DNA from 3 places in the Hydrogenophaga electricum genome. Region 3 is predicted to be linked to each of the others. Evidence: predicted binding sites of a transcription regulator. Region 3 holds the regulator's gene; each other region holds the start of a gene.
The links. Region 3 encodes sigma-54, which starts transcription at its own class of promoters, with help from an activator protein. Its sites were predicted from a motif close to TGGCANGNAANCTGCTTT; they were not measured.
Positions count from the first base shown of each region.

Region 1: the regulator sigma-54 is predicted to act here: its motif matches at 5,832-5,849, upstream of QQK43_RS21160 (isopenicillin N synthase family dioxygenase).
Region 2: the regulator sigma-54 is predicted to act here: its motif matches at 5,363-5,380, upstream of QQK43_RS03455 (circularly permuted type 2 ATP-grasp protein).

Region 1 covers NZ_BSPB01000071.1:2,112-9,952, forward strand. Annotated here, with positions in the region: gene QQK43_RS21135 (ABC transporter permease) at 1-452, opposite strand, end outside; gene QQK43_RS21140 (ABC transporter permease) at 460-1,569, opposite strand; gene QQK43_RS21145 (ABC transporter ATP-binding protein) at 1,562-3,085, opposite strand; gene QQK43_RS21150 (BMP family ABC transporter substrate-binding protein) at 3,180-4,271, opposite strand; gene QQK43_RS21155 (VOC family protein) at 4,375-4,764, opposite strand; gene QQK43_RS21160 (isopenicillin N synthase family dioxygenase) at 4,778-5,785, opposite strand; gene rutR (HTH-type transcriptional regulator RutR) at 6,022-6,810, shown strand; gene rutF (NADH-dependent FMN reductase RutF) at 6,789-7,286, opposite strand; gene QQK43_RS21175 (malonic semialdehyde reductase) at 7,322-7,841, opposite strand, start outside.
Region 2 covers NZ_BSPB01000003.1:171,184-179,024, reverse strand. Annotated here, with positions in the region: gene QQK43_RS03465 (transglutaminase family protein) at 1-2,644, opposite strand, end outside; gene QQK43_RS03460 (DNA internalization-related competence protein ComEC/Rec2) at 2,820-5,273, shown strand; gene QQK43_RS03455 (circularly permuted type 2 ATP-grasp protein) at 5,404-6,852, shown strand; gene QQK43_RS03450 (alpha-E domain-containing protein) at 6,856-7,818, shown strand.
Region 3 covers NZ_BSPB01000021.1:22,127-29,967, reverse strand. Annotated here, with positions in the region: gene QQK43_RS13340 (thiol:disulfide interchange protein DsbA/DsbL) at 1-392, shown strand, start outside; gene lptA (lipopolysaccharide transport periplasmic protein LptA) at 513-1,145, shown strand; gene lptB (LPS export ABC transporter ATP-binding protein) at 1,169-1,918, shown strand; gene QQK43_RS13325 (RNA polymerase factor sigma-54) at 2,003-3,610, shown strand; gene QQK43_RS13320 (nitric-oxide reductase large subunit) at 3,673-6,027, opposite strand; gene ytfE (iron-sulfur cluster repair protein YtfE) at 6,043-6,723, opposite strand; gene norR (nitric oxide reductase transcriptional regulator NorR) at 6,871-7,841, shown strand, end outside.

The DNA.
Region 1 (7,841 bases), on a different contig from region 3:
AAGATGAACGGCGTGAGGAACACCACCGGGTTCTGCACGAACAATCTGCCTACCACCGGCAGCTCGGACAGCGGCCACAGGGCGACCGCGCCCTGCGAGGTGACGGGCATGTTGGTCCACCCCAGCACCGAGCCCAGCAGGCTCGACAGCCCCTGGCAGAAAAACACCATCACCAGCCCGGCGATCACCTGGTGCATGCGCAGCCACACCACCATGATGGCGAACAGCACCGACGCGGCACTGGCCGCCAGCATGGCCAGCACCAGCGACACCGCCGTGGCCCCGAAGGCCAGCTGCGCGCCGATGGCAGCGAGCGCACCGATCAGCATGAAGCCTTCGGCCCCGAGCGAGAGCACGCCTGCGCGCTCGGTGAGGATCAGGCCCAGCGCAGCCAGAGCGTAGGGGACGGCGAAATCGGGGATGCTGCCGATCCAGTGACCGATCAATTCCATGCGGACCTCACGAAGGCAAGACGCGGCGCAGCCGGTGGCGGATGAAGAAGTCCGACGACGCGACGCAGATGACAACGATGGCCTGGATCAGCTGCACCATCGAAAAGGGGATCTGGTAGAACACCTGCAGGCTGCGACCGGCCACGAACAGCGTGGCGATCAGCAGCGCCACCACGGTGGCGGCAATGGGGTGGTTGCGCGCCAGGAAGGCGATCAGGATGCCCGAGAAGCCGTAGCCGTGATAGAAGGCCTGGGTCAGCCGCCCCTCCTGCCCGGAGGTGACAAGAAAGCCGGCCACCCCCGCCAGCGCGCCCGACAGCAGCACGGCCACCAGCACCATGCGGGTCACCGGCACACCGACCGCGTGCGCCACCGGCGGGCTGGCCTGGACGAAGCGCAGGTACAGCCCCGCCCGGCTCAGGTTCACCAGCCACCACACGCCCAGCATGGCGACCAGCGCGATCCCGAGCGCCGCGCCCGACGGACCGAGCAGTTCCGGCAGGCGCTCGAACGGCTGGAAAGCCGGCGAGTGCGGGAAGGCGCTGGCCGGATCTTTCCAGGCCCCGTACAGCAGATGCAGCAGGAAGTTGCCGGCCACGTAGTTGAGCATCAGGGTGGCGATGATTTCGTTCACGCCCCAGCGCAGGCGCAAGAGCGCCGGCAGCAGCGACCAGAGCAGGCCACACACCAGCGCCACGCCAAACATCAGCAGCAGGCGCAGGCCGGGCGGCCCGACGTCGTAGACCGAGAGCGCGGTGGCGCCGATCGCGCCCCAGATCATCTGCCCCTCCAGCCCCAGGTTCCAGTAGCGCGCACGGAACGCGATGGCCGCCGCCAGGCCGACCATGATCATCGGTGCGCCCTGGAACAGCACGGCCTGCAGGCTCTGGGCATCGAAGACGGTGGCGACCACGAATTCCTGGAAGAGTTCGCCCGCCGGCACGCCTGCGGCCACCAGGATGGCCCCCGAGATCAGCAGGCCCGCGACCACGGCCAGCGCCAGCACCGCAGCCTGCTGCGGCCAGGCCATCTGCTGGCGGATTTCCAGTGTGTAGCGGCGGCTGAACAAGGGTTCGAAACGGCGGGGTGCGGGCACCCCGGAAACGGCGTCAGTCATGGTGCGTCATGGCTTGGCCGATGGCTTGGCGATCGGCCGGTTGTTCGAACTCGGCGACGATGCGCCCCCGGGCCATCACGCCCACGCGGTCGGCCAGCCGGAGCACCTCGTCGAGGTCTTCGCTGATGAGCAGCACCGCAGCACCGGCGTCGCGCGCCGCGCGCAGGCGCGCGTGCACCTCGGCACCGGCCCGCACGTCCAGGCCCCGGCTCGGGCTGTGGGCGAGCACCAGCCGCGGCTGCTTGCTGAATTCGCGCGCCAGCACCAGCTTCTGCGCATTGCCGCCCGACAGCAGCGCCGCCTTCTGCGCCACCGAGCGCACGCCCTGCACGTCGAAGGCGGCCACGGCGTCGCGGGTCTCGGCGTCCATGCGGCGTTTGCGCAGCCAGAGGCTGAAGCCGTAACGGCCCGCGTGCACCAGACCGATGCCAAAGTTCTCGGCGATCGACAGCGCCCCGGCCAGCGCGTGGCTGTAGCGGTCGGCCGGAATGGCCGCCATGCCCAGGTGGCGCCGCCGCGCGGGCGACACCGAAAGCAGGTTCACCGCCTGCAGCCGCAGTTCCCCCTCAAAACCGCGCGACAGGCCCATGATCGCGGCGGCCAGTTCGCCCTGGCCGTTGCCCCCCACGCCGGCAATGCCGTAGATCTCGCCAGCGTGCACGGTCAGGTTCACGCCGTCCAGCGGCCGGTGGCCGCCGCGCGCACCCAGCGCGAGTTCGCGCACCGTCAGCATCGGCGCGCCGCGATCACCGGCACGCCGGGGTGCGGCCACCGCGCCGTCGTCCACGCCCTCGCCCACCGTCAGGCGCACCAGTTCGGCCACCGGCGTCTCGGCCGGATCGACCGAGGCCACCGTGCGCCCGCCGCGCATCACGGTCACGCGGTCGGCATAGGCCTTGACGTCGGCCATCTTGTGGGTGACCAGCACCACGGCGGCGCCTTCACGCGCCAGCGCACGCACGGTGGTCAGCAGGCTGGCCGCCTCCTGGTCGGTGAGCACAGCGGTCGGCTCGTCCAGGATGAGGATGCGGGCACCCGCCAGCAACACCTTGAGGATCTCCACCCGCTGCTGTTCGGCGATGGACAGCTGGTCGATGCGCGCCTGCGGGTCGATGGCAAAGCCCAGCGCCGCGGCCTGGGCCTGCACGCGACGGGCCACTTCGGCCAGCCGCTGCCGGTACGACAGCGGCTCGGCCGGCTCGGGCAGGCTCAGCAGGATGTTCTGCGCCACCGTGAAGGGCCGCACCAGCTTGAAGTGCTGGTGCACCATGCCGATGTGCTCGCGGGCCGCGTCGCGCGGGCCGTTGAAGCGCACCGGGTTGTGATTGACCAGCAGTTCGCCAGCCTCGGGCTTGTAGAGCCCGGCGGCGATGTTCATGAGCGAGGACTTGCCGGCACCGTTCTCCCCCAACAGCGCATGGACTTCGCCCCAGCGCACCGCGATGTGGGCGTTGTCCAGCGCAAGAAAACCGTCGAAGCTCTTGCGGATGTCCCGCAGGGTGAGGGCCGGGGTCATGGGGCCTCCGCGCTCCACCCGGTGTCTGGCCGCCGCGCCCCGGAAGGGGCGCTGGCGGGCCGGGCCTGCGCCGGCAAGGCGCTCATCCAGGTCGTCATTTCTGCGTCACCACACCCTTGACGAACCAGTCCATCTTCCAGAGGTCGGCATCGGACAGCACCTGGCCAGCGGCCACACGCTCCTTGCCGTCGCGGTCGGCCAGCGGGCCGGCGTAGATCTGCTTGCCCTTGAGCAGCGCCTCGCGCTCGGCCTGGATCAGCTTGACCTTGTCGGCCGGCACGGCAGCGCCGAAGCCGGCGATGTCGGTGCCGCCTTCGCTCATCGGAATGAAGGCGCCATAGGGAGCCGGCTTCCAGCCGCCGGCGATGATCTTCTTGAGTTCGGTCACGAGGAACTTGTCCCAGACCCAGACCGACGAGCACAGCGTGGCCTTGGGCGCGAACTGGCGCAGATCGCGGTGGTGGCCGGTGCCATAGACACCGCGTTCCTGCGCCACGATCTGCGGCGTGGGCGAATCCACGTGCTGGCCGATCACGTCGGCGCCCTGGTCGATCAGGGCCGAGGCAGCCGCGCGCTCCTTGACCGGGTCGTTCCAGGTGCCGGTGTAGATCACGTTGACCGTGGCGTTGGGGTTGATCTTCTGCGCGCCCAGCGCAAAGGCGTTGACGGTCCAGTTCACCACGCCGAAGGGGTTGGCGGCCACGAAGCCGAGCTTGCCGTTCTTGCTGGCCGCGCCGGCGGCCATGCCGCACAGGTACTGGCTTTCGTAGGTGCGGCCGTAGAAGGACTCGAGGTTCGGGCCGTTGGTGGTGCCCGAAGCGTTCAGGAAGGCCACCTTGGGATGCTTGGCGGCCAAATCCTTGAAGGCGTCGGAATGGCCGAAGGCGGTGCCGATGACGATGTTGGCACCGCGCGAGATGAAGCGCTCGGCCGCCGGCTTGATCACCGAGGCGTCTTCCGTGATGTTCTCGACGAAGTTGATCTTCACCCCGAGTGCCTTCTCGATCTTGACGCGGGCTTCGTCAAAAGCCTGGGTCCAGCCACCGTCGTTCTTGGGGCCGTAATAGAGCATCGCGATGGATGGCTTGCCCGGCAGGGTGAAGCCATCGGCCAGGGCTGGCGTGGCGGTGGCCGCCATGCCGGCGGCGGCCGTGGCGGCAGAAATCGAAAGCAGTTTGCGCAGCATGGTCAAGACCTTTCAAACACGAACAGAAGAAAAGAAGACAGCGGAAAGAGAAACCCACCGGGGAAGAAGGCATCGGGGAACCTCCGATGCCAGGGGCACACGTTCAGTCCATCATGAAATTGATGCGGAAGACGTTGCCCTCGGGGTCCAGCAAGACGGACTGGTACCAGTTGTAGTAGGTGACATAGGGCGGCTTGATCAGCGTCGCGCCCGCCTCGACGGCCACCGGCACCATGCGGTCGACGTCGGCCTGGCTGTCGACATCGATGTTCAGCAGGAATTTCACGCCGCGCGTGTCGGAGAACTCGGCCAAGTGCAGCAGTTCGTAGGCGTCGAGCGCGTTGAAGCCCAGGCTGGACTTGCCGGTATCGAGCCCGCGAAAGATGGGCGAGCGGATCGCCTCGATTTCGGGAAAGCCGAACACGCGCTGGTAGAAGCCGGACAGCGCCACGACGTCCTTGGCGAAGACGTTGACATAGGAAAGGTGGGCCACGCGCACGTCTCCTTCAGACCGCGGCCTTGGTCCCGCCGAAGGTCGTCTGCTTGACGAACTTGGCGGTGAGGTGATCGCCCGAGCTGATGGGCGCGTACTGGGGCTGCTCGCCTTCGGCCAGGCAGACCGGCAGGCATTCGATCATCGCGTCGTAGTTGGGCTGGTGAAAGAACACCAGCGACTGGCGGCGCTTGTTCAGCACGGCGCTTTCGAGCGGCGGGTTGACCACGCGGTGCAGGGTCGAGACCCACTGGTCGTTGGTCCACTGCATCATCAGGTCGCCGATGTTCACCGCGTAGGTGCCGGGCATGTAGGGCACGTCCACCCACTGACCGGCCTTGTTGAAGACCTGCAGGCCCGGGCCATCGGGCATGACGATGGTGAGGCTGCCGTAGTCGCTGTGGGCGCCGGCGCGCATCTGACCGGGCTGCGGCGCTTCCGTCTGCGCCGGATAGCTCAGCACGCGGAACATGCTGATGTGCTCGTCGAGCTTGTCGTCGAAGAACCGCTCGGGCAGACCCAGCCCCACAGCGAACATGCGCATGAGCTCGCGCGCCAGGTCGCTCATGGCGGCAAAGTAGCTTTCGTAAGCGGCCTTGAAGTCCGGAATCTCTTCAGGCCACAGGTTGGGCTCGAAATGTGCGCCCGCCGCCGGCCCCCGGTGGTAGTCGTCGTCGGGCACGTTGCTCGGACCGATGGAGTAGGACTCTTTCAGATCGCCTGGCGCCGCTTCTTCGAGGCTGTAGGAAAGCCCCTCTTCCCCCACCGCGCTGTAGCCGCGCACGGCATCGTCACGCGGGCGGTCGACCTTGCGCTTGGCCGCCAGCGGCAGCGAGAAGAAGGCGTTCGAAGCCTCGGTCACGCGCTGGATCAGCACCGGGTCGATCTGGTGGTTCTTGATGACCAGGAAACCGATGCCGCGGCAGGCATCGTCCACGGCGCGGGCAACCTCTGCCTTGCCTTCCGGCGTGCCGGAAAACCAGGGCTGCAGGTCGATGACGGGAACATTGAGGGCGGGCATGGCAAGCGACTCCAGAATGGGGAAACAGGTCGAAGATGACCGGTACGTTGCAACGTCCATGCCAACTGGACCAGTTGGACAAATTTCTGATTTCGATGATTTCGACCTGCCTACGCGCAGCGCTGGTGCAAGCGTGCGCAGCCATGGTGCGACGGCCGTGCACACTTCCTGCATCATGTCGGTTCAACATGCCACGGCACGCACCGACAGCACCACACCCGGGAGGAATTTTTGCCATGCCTGCACCGTCGTCGCCCACCCGCACCGCGCCCACCGCCCCCCGCAGCAGCGCCCGCGCCCCGCTGCCCGCCAGCGGCCAGAAAGCAGCGGGTGGCCGGACCGAACGCTCGCGCAGCACGCGCCCTGCCACGGCCAGCCCGGCAGGCCGGCGCCAGCGCCAGCTCGAAGACAAGCGCAGCACGATCCTGGGGGCGGCGCTCGGTCTGTTCTCGCGCTACGGGCTGCACGGCACGACGGTCGATCAGGTCGCGGCGCGCGCCAAGGTGTCCAAAAGCAACCTGCTCTATTACTACGCCAGCAAGGAAGAGCTGTACGTGTCGGTGCTGCGCGATCTGCTGGACCTGTGGCTGACCCCGCTGCGCGGGTTCAGCGCCGAGCAGGATCCGCGCGAAGCTATTGCCGGCTACATCCGCAACAAGCTGATGCTCTCGCGCGACCGGCCCGATGCCTCGCGGCTGTTCTGTCTGGAAATGGTGCAGGGGGCGCCGCTGCTGCAGGACGAGCTGGCGCACGAACTGCGCGAACTGGTGGAGCGCAAGTCGGGCGTCATCCGGGCGTGGATCGAGGCCGGCGCGCTGTCACCTGTCGAACCCCACCATCTGGTGTTCGCGCTGTGGGCCATCACGCAGCACTACGCGGATTTTGCGGTTCAGGTGCAGGCCGTTTCCGGCCGCACGCTGGACGACCCCGAGTTCTTCGAAGAAACGGTGCGCAACGTGCAGGCCATCGTGCTCGATGGCATCGCCCGCGCACCGGGGCAGGATCAGGCCGCCAGCAGGTCGTGATAGCGGCGGTCGAAGTAGACCAGGCCCTGCGCCTTGTCGCTGCCACGGATGGCGACGGCCTCGCAGAACAGCACGTCGTGCGAACCCACCTCGGTGCGCCGGCTCACGCGGCAGTCGAACGACACCGTGGCACCTTCGAGCACCGGCGCGCCCGTGACGAGCAGGCTCCAGCGGGCCCCCGCGAACCGCTCGGGCATCGGGGTCTTGCCCCCGAACAGGTTCGACAGGGTCTGCTGCCCGGCGGCGAGCACGTTGACGCAGAGCACACCGTTGGCCTCGAACACCGGGTACACCGAGGCCGAGCGGTTCAGGCAGACCAGCAGTGTGGGCGGGTCGTCGGTCACGCTGCACACGGCCGACGCGGTGAAGCCGGCCTGCCCGCCCGGGCCGTCGGTGGTGACGACGCTCACAGCCGCCCCCAGGCGTGCCATCGCGTCGCGGTAGTCGCTGCGCTGTACGTTCATGATCGGTGCCATACGAATCTCTGTGTCCTGGAGGGAAATGCGCGCCTTCAGTCGAAGCGGCAGGCTTCGTCGACCGAGAGCCGCGGCAGGCGCCCGAACAGCTTGCTCGCGTCGCCATGCCCGAGGTTGATGAGGAAGTTGCTGGTCCACGAGGTGCCCGCGAAAAACGCCTCGTCCACCAGCGCCTTGTCGAAGCCCGACAGGGGCCCGGCGTCAAGCCCGAGCGCGCGCGCCGCCAGGATCAGGTAGCCCGCCTGCAGCGTGGCGTTGCGAAACGCGGTTTCGTGCGCCACGGCCGGGCTGCCGGTGAACCAGCCGCGCGCATCCACGTGCGGAAAGAGCTGGGGCAGCTTGTCGTGGAACTGCGTGTCCCAGGCCGCGATCACCGTCACCGGGGCAGCCAGGGTCTTGTCGAGATTGCCTTTGGACAGGGCCGGCGCCAGCTTGCGTTTGGCCTCGGCACTGCGCACGAACACGAAGCGGCCGGGCGAGCAGTTGGCCGAGGTCGGCCCCATGCGCGTCAGTTCGTAGACCTGCCGCAGCAGATCGTCGGACACGGGCTCGTCG
Region 2 (7,841 bases), on a different contig from region 3:
TGCCGGTGACGTCGACCAGGATGTTGCGCAGCGTGCGGTCGACCAGCCAGGGCGGCATGTCCTGGCCGTAGACGGCGCGGTTCTTTTCGATCTGGTTGAGCGCGATTTCCAGCTCGTAGAGCTGGTCGTTGCGCGCCTCGTCGACGCGCGGGGCCTGGCTGGTCGGGCCGATGAACAGGCCCGAGAACAGGTACGACAGCGAGGGGTGGTTGTGCCAGTACGCGATCAGCGAGCCCAGCAGTTCGGGTTTGCGCAGGAAGGGCGAGTCGGCCGGGGTGGCGCCACCGAGCACGAAGTGGTTGCCGCCGCCGGTGCCGGTGTGGCGGCCGTCGGTCATGAATTTCTCGGCGCACAGGCGCGTCTGGTAGGCCGCGTCGTAGAGGAATTCGGTGCGTTCGACCAGTTCGTCGAAACTGCTGCTGGGGTGGATGTTGACCTCGATCACGCCCGGGTCGGGGGTGACCTGCAGCATCTTCAGACGCGGATCGCGCGGCGGCGGGTAGCCTTCGAGCACCACCTTCATGTCCAGCCGTTCGGCGGTCGCTTCGATGGCGGCCAGCAGGTCGAGGTAGTCCTCCAGGCGGGGCAGCGGGGGCATGAACACGTACAGATGCTGGCTCTTGCCGCCGCTGTGCGTTTCGGCCTTGGGGCCGTTGGCGCGCTGCGGGTCGCGGGCTTCCACGCACAGCGCGGTGCGGGTGAGCCAGGCGGCCGATTCGCCGCGCTGCGGGAAGCGGGCCGACAGGGCCTGGGCCGGCGCTGCGCCCGGCAGGGGCTGGCCGGGGCGCAGGCCCAGGGCGGCGGCTTCGCCGTCCTCGAACCAGTCGGTGCCCTGCAGCGAAACGGTGCCACCCTCGGCAAAACCACCGCCCACGGTGTGCGGGTGCACCTGGTGGCGCAGGGCCGTGCCCGAAGGCAGCGGGTCGCGTGCGGAATGCGGGTCCTGCTCGATGTGATAGGGGTAATCGCCCTTGGAGACCCAGGGCAGCGAGTCCAGCGGCAGGCGGTAGCCCATGGGCGAGTCGCCCGGGATCAGGTACATGCGCTCGTCGCGGAAGAACCAGGGCCCGGTCGACCAGACGGTGCCGGCGACGCGGTGGAACTGGCTCTTGCCGTTGCTGGAGAGGGTGCCGTGGCCCGATGCCTGCAGCGGCAGCACGTAGCCGACCACGGCTTCCAGGCCCTGGTCGAAGACGCGGCGCAGGCGCACACGCTCCAGCTCGTCGTCGAGCTTGCTGTTGAACGGGTCGACGTTGACCGGCAGGCGGCGCTCGCGCCAGAGGTAGTACCAGGTGTCCTCGTAGCCCGGGGTGATGTACTGGGTCGACAGCCCCAGCCGGCGTGCCAGTGCCTGCGTGAAGCGGCGGGCGTCGTCGTCGGTGTAGTGGGCGTCGTCGCGCTCGTCGGCCAGCAGCGCCGGGTTGAACCAGCACGGCTCACCGTCGGCGCGCCAGAACACCGACAGCGCCCAGCGCGGCAACTGTTCGCCCGGGTACCACTTGCCCTGGCCCATGTGCACGAAGCCGCCGTCGCCATAGCGCTCGCGCAGGCGGCCCAGCAGTTCGGTGGCGTAGCCGCGTTTGGTCGGGCCGAGTGCGTCGGTGTTCCATTCGGCCGCGTCGCGGTCGCTGGTGGCCACGTAGGTGGGTTCGCCGCCCTGGGTCAGGCGCACGTCGTGCTGCATCAGATCGGCGTCGACCTGCGCGCCGAGCTTGAGCACGTCGGCCCACTGGTCTTCGGTGTAGGGCTTGGTCACGCGTGGCGATTCGTAAACACGCGTCACGCCCATGTGGTGCTCGAACTCGACCTCGCACTTGTCCATCGCGCCTTCCACCGGCGCGGCGCTGGAGGGCGTCGGCGTGCAGGCCAGCGGGATGTGGCCTTCGCCGGCGAGCAGGCCGGAGGTGGGATCGAGGCCGATCCAGCCGGCACCGGGCAGGAAGACTTCGCACCAGGCGTGCAGGTCGGTGAAATCGACTTCGGGGCCGCTGGGGCCGTCGATGGCCTTGACGTCGGGGGCGAGCTGGATCAGGTAGCCCGAGACGAAGCGCGCGGCCAGGCCCAGGTGGCGCAGCAGTTGCACCAGCAGCCAGCCGGAATCGCGGCAGGAGCCGCTCTTGAGCGTGAGGGTCTCTTCGGGCGTTTGCACGCCCGGCTCCATGCGGATGGTGTAGGCGATGTCGCGCTGCAGGCGCTGGTTGATCGCCACCAGGAAGTCGATCGTGCGCTGCTCGTTGCGGTCGGTTTCGTCCAGGTACCGCTTGAGCAGCGGCGTGAGCGGCGCGGCCGCAAGGTAGGGTGCCAGTTCCTGCTTCTGCGCCTCGTCGTAGGTGAACGGGAAGGTTTCGGCGCGCGGTTCGAGGAAGAAATCGAACGGGTTGTAGACCGCCATTTCGACCACGAGGTCGATGGTGACCTTGAATTCGGTGGTGGGTTCGGGGAAGACCAGGCGGGCCTGGTAGTTGGCGAAGGGGTCCTGCTGCCAGTTGATGAAGTGGTTACCGGGCTCGATCTTCTGCGAGTACGACAGCACCTTGGTGCGGCTGTGGGGGGCGGGGCGCAGACGCACGACCTGCGGGCCGAGTTTGACCAGGCGGTCGTACCGATAATGGGTGATGTGGCTCAGGGCAACGTGGATGGCCATGCTCGGGCTTTCAACAGGGAGAACAACGATGACACCGCAGAATTTCCGGAGGCTGCCACGGTGCTTACGCACCCTAGCAAGTCCCGCGCCATCATCGCATGCCGGCGTGACAGCCGGGCGTGTTACCTGCCGGTCGAGATGGCCGACCCTGCACTAGGGGCCGGCCTTGCGGTGGATGGCCGTCTGGCCCCTGGCCGCGCTGGCGGGGGTGCTGGGTGTCTGGGTCCAGCTTCAGCAGGCGTCGCTGAACCCGGTCGGAATCTGGGCCGCGGCGGCGCTGGGTGGCGTGTTGGGGCTGGCCGCGTTGCGCGGCTGGGCGCGTGTGCCGGTGCGCCGGTATCGCCGCCAGGTGCTGATCGTGGTGAGCATGATCGCCGCCGCGGCGCTCGCGTTCGGCTGGACCGGGTGGCGGGCGCTGGCGCAGGAAGCGCAGCGGCTCGATCCGTCCCTGCAGGGACAGGATATTCGGGTCACGGGGCAGATCGAAGGGCTGCCACAGCGCGGTGAGCGCGGGCCGCGCTTCGTGCTGCTGGTCGAGTCGGCCACGCCTGCCGGGGATGCCCGCGCATTGGTGCTGCCCGAGCGCCTGCTGCTGACCTGGTACCCGACGGAGCCGGTGCCGGCGCCCGATCTGCGCGTCGGCGACCGCTGGCGCCTGACGGTGCGGCTGCGCAGCCCGCACGGGGCGGCCAACCCCCATGGGTTCGACCGCGAGCGCTGGTTGTGGGAACGCGGCATCGGGGCCACGGGGTACGTGCGCACCGGCGCCCGGGTCGAAGCGCCGCAGCCCTTGCCTGGCGGCGCGTGGCACCCGGTGGCTGTGGCCCGGCAGGCGGTGGCCGGGCGCATCGCAGACGCCGTGCCCGACCCGCGCCGCGCGGGGGTGCTGGCGGCCCTGGTGGTGGGTGAGCAGAGCGCCATCGACCGCAATGACTGGGCCCTGTTCCGGGCCACGGGTGTCGCCCACCTCATGAGCATTTCGGGCCTGCACGTGACGGTGTTTGCCTGGCTGGCGACGCTGTTGATCGGGGCACTCTGGCGCCGCCTGGCGCGCTGGCGTCCCCAGGTGTTGCTGGCGGTGTCGGCGCCGGTGGCCAGTGGCCTCGGCGGCTTGGCGCTGGCCTGGGGGTATGCGGTGTTCTCAGGCTGGGGCGTGCCGGCCCAGCGCACGGTGCTGATGCTGGCGATCGTGGTCGGCCTGCGCCTGCTGGGGCGGCAATGGCCCTGGCCGGTGACCTGGCTGACGGTGATGGTGCTGGTCCTGCTGATGGACCCGATGGCGCTGATGCAGCCGGGTTTCTGGCTGAGCTTCGTGGCGGTGGCCGTGCTTTTTGCCACCGACCCGGCCGGCGGGCGCCGCGCCGGGCCGAACGATGCGAACACCGGGGGCTGGCGCGCGGCTGCCCGGCGGGTGGGGACGCTGGTGCGCGAGCAGGCCGTCATGACGGTGGCGCTCGCCCCGCTGACGCTGCTGCTTTTCGGGCAGTTCTCGGTCGCGGGCCTGCTGGCCAACCTGGTCGCGATTCCGTGGGTGACCCTGCTGGTCACGCCCCTGGCGCTGCTCGGTGTGGGGCTGCCGCCCCTGTGGTCGCTGGCGGCCTGGGGTGTGCAGATCCTCGACCTCTGGCTGCAGTGGCTGGCGGGTTGGTCCTGGGCGGTGGTGTACCGGCCCATGGTGCCCTGGCCCCTGGCGCTGGCGGCTGTGGCCGGTGGCGTGCTGCTGGTGTTGCGCTGGCCGCCCTGGTTGCGCCTGGCGGGTTGCCTGCTGCTGTGGCCGGCGCTGACCTGGGCGCCGGCCCGCCCGGCGCCGGGCGGATTCGAACTGCTGGCGCTGGACGTGGGCCAGGGCGGCGCGGTGCTGGTGCGCACGGCCTCGCACAGCCTGCTCTACGACACCGGGCCGCGTTATTCGCCGGGCAGCGATGCCGGCGACCTGGTCATCCTGCCCACGCTCCGCGCGCTGGGCGAGCAGCCCGAACGGGTGGTGGTCAGCCACGGCGACAGCGATCACGCCGGCGGGGCGGCCTCGCTGGCCCGGGCCTGGCCGGCGGCGCAGTGGCTTTCGTCGGCGGCACCGCATCCGCGCTGCGAAGCCGGCCAGCGCTGGGAATGGGACGGGGTGGTGTTCGAGGTTCTGCACCCGCGGGCTGCGCTCTATGGCGATCCGGCCGGGGGGCGGTCTTTGTCTTCCAACGCGCTGTCCTGTGTGCTGCTCGTGAGCAATGGCCGCCAGGCCGCGCTGCTGGCCGGTGACCTGGATGCCGCGCAGGAAACCCGCCTGGCGCTGGCCCGGCCGTCCTTGCGGGCCGACGTGCTGCTGGCTCCCCACCACGGCAGCCGCAGCTCATCGAGCCCGGTGCTGCTGAACACGCTGCGGCCCGCCTGGGTGCTGGTGCAGGCCGGTTATCGCAACCGGTTCGGGCACCCGGCGCCCGAGGTGCTCGACCGCTACCGGGCCCGGGGCATCCGCTGGGCGGCCACGCCCGAATGCGGCGCCATCACCTGGCGCAGCGACCACCCCGACGGCGTGGCCTGCGAGCGCGCCCGGGCACCCCGCTACTGGCAGTACCGCGCGGAGCCGACCGATCCGGCGGGCGCCACGGCTGTGCCGGAAGGGGACGCGGGTTGAGGCGGTGCGAAGGCGCTGGCGCGCGGTGGCCACGCGCCTGTCCACTTTTCGACGCGAAGGCCCTCGGCATGGGGGTGGTAGCTTGCGGCTGGCCCGGTCCTTGCTATGCTGTGGTCAGGAGAAAAAGCCCATGAGCCGACCGATGTTTGACGAAATGAACGCCTCGCCCAGCGAGGTTCGGGCCCACTACCTGAAATACGCTCGGTGGCTGTCGGAACAACCGGAAGAGGTGATGCTCTCCCGGCGCGAAGAGGCGGAAATGATCTTCCGCCGCGTCGGCATCACCTTTGCCGTGTACGGAGCCAAGGACGAAGACGGCTCCGGCACGGAACGCCTGATTCCCTTCGACCTGATTCCGCGTGTGATTCCCGCGCACGAATGGCGGCGCATGGAAGAGGGCCTGGTCCAGCGCGTCACGGCGCTCAACCGTTTCATCCACGACGTCTACCACGACCAGGAAATCATCAAGGCCGGCATCATCCCGGCCGACCAGATTTTCCAGAACGCGCAGTTCCGCCCCGAGATGATGGGCGTGGACGTGCCCCAGCAGATCTATTCCCACATCTCCGGTATCGACATCGTGCGCGCGCCGGTGCCCGGCGGTGACGGCACCGAGGCCGAGTACTACGTGCTCGAAGACAACCTGCGCGTGCCCTCGGGCGTTTCTTACATGCTCGAAGACCGCAAGATGATGATGCGGCTGTTCCCCGAGCTGTTCACCGAAAACCGCGTGGCGCCCGTGGCGCACTACCCCGACCTGCTGCTCGAAACACTGCGCGCGGTCAGCCCGGCCACCACGGCCGAGCCCACGGTGGTGGTGCTCACGCCCGGCATGTACAACAGCGCCTATTTCGAGCACGCCTTCCTGGCGCAGCAGATGGGCGTGGAACTGGTCGAGGGCCAGGACCTGTTCGTCAAGGACAACTTCGTCTACATGCGCACCACGCGCGGCCCCAAGCGCGTGGACGTGATCTACCGCCGCGTGGACGATGATTTCCTCGATCCGCTGGTGTTCCGCCCCAATTCCACGCTGGGGTGCGCCGGCCTGCTCAGCGCCTACCGCGCCGGCAACGTGGCCATCTGCAACGCCATCGGCACCGGCGTGGCCGACGACAAGTCGATCTACCCCTACGTGCCGAAGATGATCGACTTCTACCTCGGCCAGAAACCGATCCTGAACAACGTGCCCACCTTCATGGGCCGCGACCCGGAAGACCTCAAGTACATCCTCGCCCACCTCAAGGACCTGGTGGTCAAGGAAGTGCACGGCGCCGGGGGCTACGGCATGCTGGTCGGCCCGGCGGCCACCGCGGCCGAGATCGAGGAATTCCGCCAGGCCGTGGTGGCCAAGCCGGAGGGCTACATCGCCCAGCCGACGCTCAGCCTCTCGACCTGCCCGACCTACGTCAAGAGCGGCATCGCCCCGCGCCACATCGACCTGCGGCCCTTCGTGCTCAGCGGCAAAGAGGTGCAGATGGTGCCCGGCGGGTTGACCCGGGTGGCGCTCAAGGAGGGCTCCCTGGTCGTGAACTCGTCACAGGGTGGTGGCACAAAAGATACCTGGATCCTGGAGAACTGAAGCATGCTCTCGCGTACCGCCGATCACCTTTTCTGGATGTCCCGCTACACCGAGCGGGCCGAGAACACCGCGCGCATGCTCGATGTCAACTACCAGACCTCGCTGCTGCCGCAGTCGGCCGCCGTGGCGCAGGTGGGCTGGGAAGGCCTGCTGACCATCAGCGAGCTCATGCCGGCATTCCGGGCCAAGTATGGCGAAGATGGCATGACGCCGCGCAACGTGCTCGACTTCATGGTGCGCGACGAGAACAACCCCTCGTCCATCATCTCCTGCCTGCGCGCGGCGCGCGAGAACGCCCGTGCGGTGCGCGGCGCGCTGACCACGGAACTGTGGGAGACCCAGAACCAGACCTGGCTGGAGCTGACCCGCGTGCTCAAGAGCACCGGTTTCGAGCGCGACCCGAGCGAGTTCTTCGAGTGGGTGAAATTCCGCTCGCACCTTTCGCGCGGCGTGGCCATCGGCACCATGCTGCAGGACGAGGCTTTCCACTTCTACCGCATGGGCACCTTCCTGGAGCGCTCGGACAACACCGCACGGCTGCTGGACGTGAAGTTCCACGCCGTGCAGAGCGACTTCTTCGGCGCCGCCAGTGAGGAAGACCAAGAGTACGACTTCTACCACTGGAGCGCGATCCTGCGGTCGGTCTCGGCCTTCGAGGTCTACCGCAAGGTCTACCGCGACGTGATCACGCCCGAGCGGGTGGCCGAGCTGCTGATCATCCGGCCCGACATGCCCCGCAGCCTGGCGGCCAGCCTCAACGAAGTGGTCAACAACCTGGCGGTGGTGGGCAACGACCATTCGCAGGAAACCCAGCGCCGGGCCGGCAAGCTGCGCGCCGACCTGCAGTTCGCGCGCATCGACGAAATTCTGGCCACCGGCCTGCATGCGTTCCTGACCCAGTTCCTGGACCGCGTCAACGATCTCGGCTGGCGCATCAGCCAGGACTTCCTGGTGCCGACGCACTGAGCGCCGGGCGCCGATCGTCCGCG
Region 3 (7,841 bases):
CCCACGTGACCGTGCGTCGTATGCCTGTCGCGTTCAGCGAAGCCTTTGTGCCGCTGCAGCGGCTGTTCTACGCACTCGAAGCGATGGGCCAGCTCGATGCCTTGCACGAAAAGGTTTTCAAGGCCATCCACGTCGAGCGGCAACGCCTGACCACCGCCGAGACCATCACCGCCTGGGTCGGCAAGCAAGGGCTGGACACCGCCAAGTTCACCGAGAACTACAACGCGTTTTCGGTGGCGGGCAAGGCGCGGCGCGCGGCCCAGATGCAGGAAGCCTATCTGGTGGAGGCCACCCCGTCGCTGGGGATTGGAGGACGTTTCTACGTCCCGGGTCAAGGTCCCAAGACCCTGCAGGTGGCCGACGCACTGATCGCCGATCTGCGCAAGGGCTGACCGGGTTTGGGTCACCTGGTGGCGGGGCCGGTCAAAGGCCCCGCAATTTGTTCGGCCATGCGCGCCGAACGCCGGCCGGTGAAGGCTACAATGAATGCAAGTTTCGTGCCCTCACCTGCCATGCCCGTGCTTCAAAACCCCCGCTTCCCGATCCGCTCCCTGTTGCTGGCCTTGGCCTGCGCGTTGCCCGTGGGCGCCGTGCATGCGGAGTTGGCCGACAAGGACAAGCCGTTGAACATCGAGGCCGACAGCCTGCGCTATGAAGATGCTAAGCAACTGAGCGTGTTCACCGGCAAGGTGGTGGCCACCAAGGGCACGATCATCATGCGCGGTGCGCGCATGGAGGTGCGCCAGGACCCGCAGGGCAACCAGTTCGGTCTGCTCGTCGGGGGACCGAATGCCTTGGCTTTCTTCCGGCAGAAACGCGAAGGCGTGGACGAATGGATCGAGGGTGAGGGCGAGCGCATCGAATACGAAAGCGCCTCCGAAACCGTGGTGTTCACCGGCAAGGCGGTGATGCGCCGTTACCGGGGCACCCAGCTCAACGACGAGAGCTCGGGCACCCAGATTACCTACAGCAGCGCCACCGAGGTCTACACCGTCAAGGGCGGCGCTGCCGCCACCGCGTCCAATCCTTCCGGCCGTGTGCGGGCCATGCTGACCCCGATCCCGGACGAGCAGGCGAAGCCGGCACCCGCCACAGCGCCCGCCCAACTGCGGTCCACCAACACCCTTCCCGAGCAGAAGCAGTGACGGCGGCGGAGGCCCCGGCGCCGATGGCGGTCCGCAGCCGGCTGGAAGCACGCGGCTTGCGCAAGGCCTATGGCAGCCGCAAGGTGGTCAAGAACGTCTCGCTCTCGGTCGACAAGGGCGAGGTGGTCGGTCTGCTGGGCCCCAATGGCGCGGGCAAGACCACATCGTTCTACATGATCGTGGGCCTGCTGCGGGCCGACGGTGGCGAAATCGAACTCGACGGCATGCGCATCGAGCGCCTGCCCATCCACCGGCGGGCCCGCCTGGGCCTGGGCTATTTGCCGCAGGAAGCCTCGATTTTTCGCAAGCTCACGGTGGCGCAGAACGTGCGCGCGGTGCTGGAGCTGCAGCACGATGTGAACGGCGAGCCGCTGTCGGCGGTCGATATCAACGACCGTCTCGACGAACTGCTCAAGGAATTGCGGGTCGACCACTTGCGCGATTCGCCCGCACCGGCGCTCTCGGGTGGGGAGCGTCGCCGCGTGGAAATCGCGCGTGCGCTGGCCACCCGGCCGCGCTTCATCCTGCTGGACGAACCCTTTGCCGGTATCGACCCGATCGCCGTGCTCGAAATCCAGCAGATCATCGCTTTCCTCAAGGACAAGGGCATCGGTGTCCTGATCACCGACCACAACGTGCGCGAAACCTTGGGCATCTGCGACCACGCCTACATCATCAGCGATGGCCAGGTGCTGGCCAGCGGGACCACGGCCGAGATCGTCGAGAACGCCGACGTGCGTCGGGTGTATCTCGGCGAACACTTCCGGATGTGAGGCCAGCATGCGGATGACCGGACCTGGCGGACAGCTTCCGACGGGCATGCGCCCGGCATGGCGTGATGCGGAGCGGGCGGCGGCATGAAACAGTCGCTCTCCCTGCGGGTTTCGCAGCACCTGGCCCTGACGCCGCAACTGCAGCAGTCGATCCGGTTGCTGCAGCTGTCCACGCTCGAAATGGCGCAGGAAGTCGAGCAGATGCTCGACGAGAACCCTTTCCTGGAGCGCACGGAAGAAAGCGCCGAGCGCGAGGAGTTTGGCCTGTCGGCCACCGACGCACCGGTCAGCGCGGGCGAACAGCTCAGCGAGTCGGGGAGCGGTGCGGATGATGGCGCCGCCGCTTCGGCGGGCGAGCGCCTGTCCGCCTCGGATGAAAGCGCCCCGGCCGACGACCTGGAAGGCCGGCTCGACGGCTCGGCCCCCGTGGAAGAAAGCTGGGAAGGCGACGGCACGGTCGAAATCGCGCCCGATGACAGCGAATGGGGCGGTGACGCGCCGCCGCGCAACGGCGCGTCGGACGACGACGAAACCGCCAGCGCGGCCGAGCTGGCGCGCAGCCTGATCAGCCTGCAGGACCACCTGCACGAACAGGCGCGCATGCTGCGCATCGGGGACGACGACGCGGCCGCGCTGTTCTTCCTCATCGAATCGCTGAACGATGACGGCTATCTGGATGGCGATCTGGGTGATCTGGCCCGCGCGTGGTGGCGCCTGGCCCATCCCGACACCGGTTTGCCGTCGCTTGAAGAGGCCGAGGAGGCCGAAGAGCAACTGCGCATCGCGCTGGGCTGGCTGCAGGCGATGGAGCCCGCTGGTGTGGGGGCGCGCGATCTGGCCGAATGCCTGCGGCTGCAGATCCAGGAACTGCGCAACACCCCGGCAGCCCGCATCGCGCTGGCGATCTGCCAGCAACCGCTGGAGCTGGTGGCCAAGCGTGACATCAAGCGCCTGTGTGCGCTCACGGGGGCGGACGACGAGACGGTGCGCGCCGCCCTGGGCCTGATTGCCGGGCTTGAACCCAAGCCGGGGCGGCGCTTTGTCGACGTGGAGCGCAACATCGTCGTGCCCGACGTGATCGTGCTGCGTGCCGGGCGCGGCTTCAAGGTGGTGCTCAATCCCGACGTCATGCCCCGCCTGCGCGTGCACGATGTGTACGCCAACGCGCTGCGGGGCCAGCGCGGAGGGCGCGACAGCGAAGGCGGCCACGCGGCGATGCAGCAGCGCCTGCAGGAAGCGCGCTGGTTCATCAAGAACATCCAGCAACGCTTCGACACCATCCTGCGCGTGTCCAGCGCCATCGTCGAGCGCCAGCGCAATTTCTTCATGCACGGCGAACTGGCCATGCGCCCGCTGGTGCTGCGCGAGATCGCCGACGAACTGGGCCTGCACGAGTCGACCATCAGCCGCGTGACGACGGCCAAGTACATGTCCACGCCGTTCGGCACCTACGAGCTGAAGTACTTCTTCGGTTCTTCGCTGGGCACGGAAACCGGCGGCAACGCGTCGAGCACCGCGGTGCGCGCGCTCATCAAACAGTTCATCTCGGCCGAAGACACCAAAAAACCGCTGTCGGACAACCAGCTCTCGGACATGCTCAAGGAGCAGGGCATCGAGTGCGCGCGCCGCACCGTGGCCAAGTACCGCGAGGCGCTGCGCATCGCCCCGGCCAATCTGCGCAAGGCGCTCTGACAGACCCGAAAAAACGCCGCCCAAAGGGCGGCGTTTTGGCAGGCAGGGCGCTCGGTGCGTGCTCAGGCAGTGCGCGTGCGCAGCGTGGTGGCGGGTGCGCCGCGGCTGGCCAGGCCCCACACCACCTGCCAGGCCATGGCCACGGCGCCAACGATGAACACCACGTCACCGAAGGTGCGCACCCAGCGCAGCGTCTGCAGCAGCGGCTGCTGCAGGAAGGCTTCGCTGCGGGCGTACCACAGGCCCTCGCTGACACTGGCGTGGAACTGCAGGATGCCGATGGGCAGCAGGCTGGTGGCGATCATCAGCACCAGGCCGACGTTGAGGCCCCAGAACGCGGTTGGCATCAGGACGGGGCTGAAAACGAACTGCGGGCGAAGGTAACGCAGCACCAGCAGTGTGAAGCCCAGTGCCAGGAAGCCGTACACCCCGAACAGGGCGGCGTGTGCATGCACCGGTGTGGTGTTCAGACCCTGCACGTAGTACAGCGAGATGGGCGGGTTGATCATGAAGCCGAAGACGCCCGCGCCCAGCATGTTCCAGAAGGCCACGGCCACGAAGCACATCAGGGGCCAGCGCAGGTTGTCCATCCAGGGCGCACGGGTCTTCAGGCGCCAGTTGTCCCAGGCTTCGTGGCCCAGCACGATCAGCGGCACCACTTCCAGCGCGCTGAAGGCCGCCCCCACCGCCATCACCGGCGTGGTGGTGCCCGCGAAGTACAGGTGGTGGAAGGTGCCCGGAATGCCGCCCAGCAGGAACAGCGAGGCCGAAGCCAGGCTGGCGGTGGTGGCCATGGGGCGCGAGACCAGGCCCATGCTGCTGAAGACGAAGGCCAGCGCCACGGTGGCGAAGACCTCGAAGAAACCTTCGACCCACAGGTGCACCACCCACCAGCGCCAGTACTCCATCACCGTGAGGCTGGTGCGCTCGCCGTAGAACAGGCCGGCGCCATAGAACAGACCGATGGCCCCGACCGAAGCGGTCAGCAGGGCGAGCAGGTTCTTGTCTTCGCCATCAGAACTGTTGGCCCCCAGGTCCAGGCTTCGCCCGGCCCGTCCCCCAAGGGGAGCAGAAGAGCTTGGGGCGGCCCGGCGCTCTCCTGACAGCAGCGCCGGCAGCACGCCGCGCAGCATCAGCACCAGCCACAGCAGGATACCGACCCACTTGAGAATCTGCCACAGGCGCCCGAGGTCGACGTATTCGTAGCCCTGGTGGCCGAGCCAGAAGCTCCAGGCTGGTGGCAACTTCTGCGCGATGGCCAGGTAGTTACCGATGAAGGAGCCGACGCACACGAACACCAGCGCCCAGAACAGCACATCCACCCCGAGCTTCTGGAACTTCGGGTCCTTGCCGCCGTTGATGACGGGCGCCAGGAACAGGCCCACGGCGAGGAAGCCGGTGGCGATCCAGAACAGGGCGCTCTGGATGTGCCAGGTGCGGGTGAGCGCGTAGGGAAACCACTGCGACACGTCGATGCCGTAGAAGTGCTGGCCTTCGACCGTGTAGTGCGCGGTGAACCCGCCAATGAAGACCTGAAACACGAACAGGGCCACCACCAGGAAAAGGTACTTGCCCAGAGCCCGCTGCGACGGGGTGAGCGCGCTCAGCGTCAGGGGGTCGTGTGTCGGCGCTGTGGGCAGCGGCGCCTCGTACGCGCGCAGGAAGGACCAGCCCCACACCAGGAAACCGATGCCGGCCAGCAGGATCACCACGCTGGCGACCGACCAGACCACGTTCTCGGCGCTGGGGGCGTTGCCGATCAGCGGCTCGTGCGGCCAGTTGTTGGTGTAGGTGACCGCCGAGCCGGGGCGTTCGGTGGCCGCGGCCCAGGCGGTCCAGAAGAAAAAGTGTGTCAGGTCCTGGCGCCGCTCGGCGCTGGGCAGGGTGTCTTCTTTCATGGCGTAGCTTTGGCGCGTGCCACGCAGCGCCGGATCGGCGGCGAACAGGCGCTCGTAGTAGGCCGCGGTGGCGGCCATCGCCTGCGCGCGCCGGGGACTGACCACCAGGCGCTGCGCGGCGTCGACACCGTTGCCGCGGTACTCGGCGCGCAGTTGTGCTTGCAGGGCGCCCTGGGCGGTGGTATCGAGTTGCGCGAAAGACTGACCGTGCGCTGCCTGCGCGGCCAGGTCCAGCCAGGCCGTCAGCTCGCGGTGCAGCCAGTCGGCCGTCCAGTCCGGCGCCTGGTAGGCGCCGTGACCCCAGATGGAGCCCAACTGCATGCCGCCCACCGACTGCCACGCCGTCTGGCCGTCGAGGATGTCGTCGCGGCCGAACAGCACCTGGCCGTCGGTGCTGGCCACCTGGGCCGGGATCGGCGGGGCCGAGCGGTAGACGTCGGCGCCGAAGTAGCCGAGCAGCGAGAACATCGCGATGAGCACGCCGATCAGCGCGAACCAGTGTTTCTTGTACGGACCCATGTCGGTGCTCCGGTTTCAGTGCGCGAGTGCGGGCGCGAAGCGCTCGAACAGCACGTTGTTTTCGAGGTGGATGTGGACCATCAGGTCGGCGCGGAAGGTGGCCAGGCCCAGGTAGAGAGCGCGCCAGGTGGTGCAGGCGCCGCGTGGGGGCGTGATGTCCTGCGTCAGCGCCATCAGATGCTGCAAAGACTCGCCGTGGTGGTCGTGTTCCCGCCGCATCACGCCGATGGGCATGCGCGCCAGCGTGCCCTGGCCGCGCGCGAACATCGGGAACAGCACCTGCTCTTCCTTCTGCATGTGGCTTTCCAGCGCCTGCTGCATGGAGCTGAGGTGGTCGGCCAGGCCGGTGGGGCAGTCCGGGCGGTCGCCGTGAACCTGCTCCACTTTGCGCGCCAGCCGCACCAGCTCGGGCAACTGTTCGCGGTGCACGGCGTGGAAGCGGGTCAGGAGGTGGTCGACCAGTTCGGTCGGGGTGGCGCTGTTCCAGTCGCGCTCGCCGGTGGGCGTGCCCAAGGCGGCGACGGCTTGCAGCGCCTGGGCAATCGGCTGCGGGTCGAGCCCGCGCGAGGTGGCGGCCTCGCGCAGTGTGTGGCGGCCGCCGCAGCAGAAGTCCAGGCCATGGGCGTCGAACACGCGCGTAGCGCCGGCGATGCGGCGGGCCAGTTGGCCCAGGGGTTGGTCGATGAAGGCATCCATGAGGTTCTCCAGGTCTTGGGATGCTCAGGACAGTGCGAATGGTGTGCCTGGAAAAAAACGTGCAAATTCAATATGCTGGGGCCATGAATGGTCATAATCACCGCATCTGATTGGGGTTGATTCAACCCTTTAAAGGTATAAATAACCGTGGATGCCGTCTTGTCGCTGCTGCTGACCGACCTGGCTGCCGAGTTGCCGCCGGCGGTGCGCCTGCAGCGCTTGGTGAGCAGCCTGCGTGAGCACTTCGGCTGTGGTGCCGTGGCCTTGCTGCAGCGCGAGGCCGAACATCTGCGCCCGGTCGCGGTCGACGGGCTGGTGCGCGACGCGTTGGGCAGGCGTTTCGAGTTGCAGGCGCATCCACGCCTGTCGGCCATCCTGGCCCGCTCGGGCGTGACCTGCTTCCATCACGACAGCACGCTGCCCGATCCCTACGACGGCCTGATCGACGAACACGCGGGCGAGCCGCTGCCCGTGCACGACTGCATGGGCGTGCCGGTGGCGGTTGAGGGTGAGTCCTGGGGCGCGCTGACGCTGGACGCCCTGCGGGTGGGCACCTTCGATGCCCGCGCCCAGGCGGATCTGCAGGCGCTGCGCCCGCTGGTCGAGGCGGCGGTGCGCATGTCGCGGCTGGAGGCCCAGGCGCGCGCACTGCGACTGGGCGGCGTCGACACGGCCGAGCGCCCGGTCGGCGAGGAGGGTGACATCCTCGGCCAGAGCGAGGCCATCGCGCGGTTGCTGCACGAACTGGCGGTGGTGGCCGACTCCGAACTGCCGGTGCTGCTGCTGGGCGAAACCGGGGTGGGCAAGGAGCTGTTCGCGCACCGCCTGCACCGCTTGTCGCGCCGCCACGGTCGCTCGCTGGTGCATGTCAACTGCGCGGCGCTGCCCGAATCGCTGGCCGAGAGCGAGCTGTTCGGGCACGTCAAGGGCGCGTTTTCCGGTGCGGTGAGTGATCGTCCCGGCCGCTTCGAGGCCGCCGAAGGCGGCACGCTGTTCCTGGACGAGGTCGGTGAGCTGCCGCTGGCGGTGCAGGCCAAGCTGCTGCGCACCCTGCAGAACGGCGAGATTCAGCGCCTGGGTGCCGACCGGCCACGGCGCGTCGACGTGCGCGTGGTGGC